2 regions of the Cellulomonas algicola genome follow, and region 1 is predicted to be linked to the other one. Evidence: riboswitches for the same ligand, from Rfam matches in the RefSeq annotation. Region 1 holds a riboswitch; the other holds the start of a gene.
The links. Region 1 has a riboswitch for cyclic di-AMP ahead of KOV94_RS21345 (C40 family peptidase). Riboswitches for the same ligand answer to the same signal wherever they lie in the genome.

Region 1 (2,452 bases):
CGGAGGCGTAGAAGTGCCCAGGACCGGCCGCGGTGAAGCCCATGAGGTCGATGACCGGGCCGACGCGGGTCCACTCCGAGCCGTCGCGCAGGAACAGTCCTTCGTGTGTCGCGAGGTAGACGCGACCGTCGGCCGCGTCGATCGCGACACCGTGCACATGCTCACCGGGCAGTGCCGAGCCCGAGCTTTGGTCGTCGTCGTGTGAATGGGCGTGCCCGTCGCTCGCAGTGGCGACCGGCGCCGCCGGCGTCTGTCGACCGTCGGCGTCGGAGCAGGCGGTCACGAGGGTGGCGGCGACGAGCGCAGTCAGAGCCGCCACGGCGCGGCGGGGCATGCGGTTCATGAGGTCGTCCTGATCGATGGCGGGAGGAGGTGCGCTGGCGAGGTCGCGGCCCGCGCATGACCAGCCTCACCCGAGCCGTGCCGAGCGGCGTCGCGATTTGCTCAAGGTTTGATGAAGTCACCCCCCCAGCGGGCGCAGCGAACGCCGTCTGGGCCCTTGGTCTCCTTCTATGAAGATCCCGTTGAGTTTCGTGTCGGCGGGGTCGGCGAAGGCGGACGCTCGTCTAGCCTCGACTTGCCGGTGCACCGCCGGCACGTCCTCGGTGGGCGCCGAACCCTGCCGACCCCGAGGCCGCACATCGAGCACGAGAGGCAGGGACGGGGGACCCAGGAGTGCGGGCACCACGGTGCCCTCGGGGTGAAGCCACGATGTGGCCGGGAGACTTCCGCCCGAACCCGACAGCTAACCTCGCAGGCGTTCGGGAGGTTCTTCCATGCCCGCTCGCTCCGCGAGTTCCCGCCACCGTGCGGCCCGTCGTCCACGCACGGCCCTTGACGACCTGGTGGTCCGTTCCACCGACAGCGTGAACGAAGCCGGCCGACGCTCCGTCGCCGTCGCAGCTGCCTCCGGACTTGCCTTCGGGCTCGCTGCCGCACCGACGTACGCCGACCACCCGCGCGAGTCTGCCCAGTCGATCGGCGGAGTTGACACGGACGCCGCCACGGCGGCCGCGCGTGCCCTCATCGGTGCGCGGGTGGTCACGGCGCCGGCCGAGGCGACGTGGACGTTCGACGCTCCCGTCATCACCGCGGTCGCCCCGCCTCCGCCTCCGGCCCCGGCTCCGGCCGAGACCCGGGCGACGGCGTCGAGCCGTTCCCAGGAGCGCCGCGCCACCACCCCCGCGGCCGCGCCGGCAGCCGCGGCCCCTTCCGTGGAGGTGCCGGCGAGCGCGTCCGGAAGTGCGGTGGTCGAGATCGCGATGCGGTACATCGGCGTGCCGTACGTGTCGGGCGGGACGACTCCTTCCGGTTTCGACTGCTCGGGCTTCACGTCGTACGTGTACGCGCAGGTCGGCATCAACCTCCCCCGGACCTCGAGCCAGCAGCGCTACGCCGGGACGGTCGTGTCCCGTGCCGACGCGCAGCCGGGCGACCTGATCTGGTCCCCGGGGCACGTCGCGATCTACGCGGGCGGCGACATGCAGGTGGACTCCCCGCGTCCCGGAAAGACCATCCAGCTGCGCGAGATCTGGCAGTCGAGCCCGACCTTTATCCGCCTGGGCTGACGACCACCCGGCGACGACCAGCGGCACCGACGGGCTGGACCGTCTGCCAGGACGGCTGAGACGACGAGGGCCGGCCATCGCACCCGCGGTGGCCGGCCCTGCTCGTGCGCTGACTACATGTCGCTCAGCAGGTTCGTCATCTCCGTGATCTCGGCCGTCTGTGCGTCGATGATCGTGCGTGCGAGCGCGAGCGCGTCGGCGTTCTCGCCGTCCTCGAGCTGCTGCTCGGACATCACGATGGCGCCCTTGTGGTGCTCGATCATGAGCTCGAGGAAGCGCCGGTCGAAGTCCGCTCCGGACAGGCCGTCGAGGTCCGCCATCGCGCCCTCCTGGTCCATGCCGTCCATGTCCATCCCGCCATGGTCCATGCCGCCGTGCCCCATCTCGTCCGGGCCGGGCTCACCCCATGCCTCGAGCCACCCGGTCATCTGCTCGATCTCGGGGCCCTGGGCGGCGGAGATCCGCTCCCCGAGGGCGACCACCTCAGGTCGTTCGCCGCGCTCGACGGCGAGCTCCGCCATCTCGATCGCGCCCTCGTGGTGGACGATCATCATCTGAGCGAACTGGGCGTCGGCGTCGTTGTGTGCCTCGGTCTGGGAGGTCTCGGCGGTGGTCGGCGACTCGCCAGCGCCGGTGCCCTCAGAGGCGTCGCCCCCGGAGCATGCGGCGAGCGTGAGGGCGAGGGTCGTGGCGGCCGCTGCGGCTACCAGGCGGCGGCGTGCGGTCGTGGTCATGGGGATCTCCTGAACGTCGGGACGGTGCGGTCGGTGCGGACCTAGGCGGCAGGCGTCTGCGAACAGCATCCGCCCGCGGCGGGTTCGGACGAGCTGCAGCACTGCTGAGGCTCGGTGCTGGTGCTCTCCGGTTCGGTGACGTCGTTCTGC
Region 2 (2,452 bases), on a different contig from region 1:
TCGGGTCCGACGGTCTCGCAGACGGTGGCGCGCATGGAGCGCGACGGCCTCGTGGTCGTCACGGGCGACCGGCACCTCGAGCTCACGCCCGAGGGTCAGGCGAAGGCCGTGCGCGTGATGCGCAAGCACCGGCTCGCCGAGCGGCTGCTCACGGACGTCATCGGCCTGGAGTGGCCGTACGTCCACGAGGAGGCGTGCCGCTGGGAGCACGTGATGAGCGAGCGCGTCGAGAAGCGCCTCGCGTCGCTGCTCGACCACCCGCACTTCGACCCGTACGGCAACCCGATCCCGGGTCTCGCCGAGATCGGCGAGGAGGTCACGCACGAGGGGTTCCTCGACGGCGTGACGCCGCTGACGGCGATCTCGCCGGCGGTGGGCCAGGACGGCGGCCGGGCGGTCGTCGCGCGCATCGCCGAGCCGCTCCAGGTGGACGTCGAGCTGCTGAGCCGGCTGGCCGACGCCGGGGTGCGCCCGGGCAGCGAGATCGACGTCGAGCGGGGCGACGGCGTCGTCACGGTCGCGGTGCCGGGCTCGGCGACGGTCCTCGACCTCCCCGACGACGTCGCGCGGCACATCTTCGTCGGCGTCCGCTGACCCCTGCGCGACACACGCCCGTCGGGCGGCGCGCGCCGTTCACCGGAGCGGGTGAGATCGGCCACCTGCCCGTGTGCGCGCTCCCACGCGCCGGAGACCGTCTTCCCAGGTGGTCCCGGCGTGTCGCCCCGGCGCGCCGGACGGGCGTCCAACTTCGGACGTTTCTCTTCGTGATCGGAACGTGACAATCGCCGGAGGGGTCCTGTACGTTCGACCTGCTTCAAGGAACCCTCCTCCGCGAAGCCCTCGAGCGGAACGCCTAACCCTGCCGCCGCCCCGAGGTCCGTACGAACCGCCGGCAGGGGCGGGGGACCCACGATTTGTGGTCCACCGGAGACGGTGACCTTGGGGTGAAGCCGAGGTGGCAGCAGGACCGCCACCGACGCCGGGTGTTCTCCCACCCGAACCCGACAGCTCACCTCGCAGGCGACAGGAGAGGCACCTCGTGACCGTGAGCACCACTCGCGCCCGGCACCGGTCTGCGCGTCGTCCCTCGACGCCTCTGACCGAGCTTGCTTCGGCCGCCTCGGAGCAGATGGGCACCGTCGGCCGTCGTACGGCCGTCGTCGCCGCGTCCTCCGGCCTCGTCGTGACGATGATCGGCGCCGCTCCCGCGGGCGCCACGTCCGACTCGGCCGCCGGCGCACTGAACTCCGTCGACACCGCAGCACTGACCGCGTCCGCGCGCGCCGTGCTCAACACGTCCCCCGTCGTGAGCTCCCCGGCCGAGGCCGCGTGGACCTTCGACGCCCCGACCGTGACGGCCGTCAAGCCGACGCCTCCGCCGGAGACGCGTCGCGCCACGGCCACCACGACGTCGCGCACCGCCGACCGTGCCGCCACCACGACGACGGCGAAGGCGGCCACCAACGCGCCGATCCCGCAGTCGGTCGCCGGCAACGCGGTCCTCGAGATCGCCGCCCGCTACGTGGGCACCCCGTACGTCTCCGGCGGCTCGTCGCCCGCGGGCTTCGACTGCTCGGGCTTCGTCTCGTACGTCTACGCGCAGCTCGGCGTCTCCCTGCCGCGCACGTCGTCGGGCATCAAGGCCGCGGCGACGGTCATCTCCCGCGACCAGGCGCAGCCGGGCGACCTCATCTGGAGCCCCGGGCACATCTCGATCTACGCCGGTGGCAACCAGCAGATCGACTCGCCGCGTCCCGGCAAGACGGTCCAGTTCCGCGCGATCTGGCAGAGCTCGCCGGTCTTCCTGCGGGTCGGCTGACCCCAGGCACCGCTTCACCGAGGCCCCGACGACGTCCGCGTCGTCGGGGCCTCGTCGTCGTCCCGCGACGCCGGCACGACCGCACGTGCCGTCGTCCGCGCGTCACGGCCGGTCGTGAGGTGGACGTGCGTCCGGCGTTCACCCGCGGCGCGCACGGAACTCCGATGGCCGTGGCGAGGTCGCCGCGTACGCTGGTCGCGCACCACGCTGTTGCTTCGCCGGGCCGGCAGCCAGCCGGTCCGACCCGTGAGGTCGGGAGGACGCCGTGCTGACCGAGACAACTGCCCTCGCCCCCGAGGGGGGCGGGACGGTCGGCGCGAGCGCCCGTGCCGTCACCGCGCCGCCCGGCTCCCGGGCGATCCCGTCGGCGCTGTCGTCGGGCGCCCGCTCGCTGCTGCTCAACGCGAGCATGGAACCGCTGTGCATCGTGAGCCTGCGACGGGCCGTGCTGCTCGTGATGAGCGGCAAGGCCACGGTGCTCGAGACCGACGGGCGGGTGCTCCACTCCGAGCACGCCGCGGTCCCGCTGCCGGTCGTGCTGTGCCTCACCCGCTACGTCCACGTGCCGGTCCGCAAGCCGGTGCCGCCCACGCGACGGACCGTCCTGCAGCGCGACAGCCACCGCTGCGCGTA

Region 2: it holds a riboswitch for cyclic di-AMP, as region 1 does, so the genes downstream of both, KOV94_RS02050 (C40 family peptidase) here and KOV94_RS21345 (C40 family peptidase) in region 1, are expected to answer to the same signal.

Annotation. Positions count from the first base shown of each region.
Region 1 is NZ_JAHKSJ010000021.1:4,179-6,630, reverse strand. Features, by position in the region: gene KOV94_RS15655 (F510_1955 family glycosylhydrolase) at 1-343, opposite strand, end outside; cyclic di-AMP (ydaO/yuaA leader) riboswitch at 611-775, shown strand; gene KOV94_RS21345 (C40 family peptidase) at 1,248-1,568, shown strand; gene KOV94_RS15645 (DUF305 domain-containing protein) at 1,682-2,302, opposite strand.
Region 2 is NZ_JAHKSJ010000002.1:444,143-446,594, forward strand. Features, by position in the region: gene KOV94_RS02045 (iron-dependent transcriptional repressor DtxR) at 1-594, shown strand, start outside; cyclic di-AMP (ydaO/yuaA leader) riboswitch at 878-1,037, shown strand; gene KOV94_RS02050 (C40 family peptidase) at 1,130-1,819, shown strand; gene KOV94_RS02055 (HNH endonuclease) at 2,085-2,452, shown strand, end outside.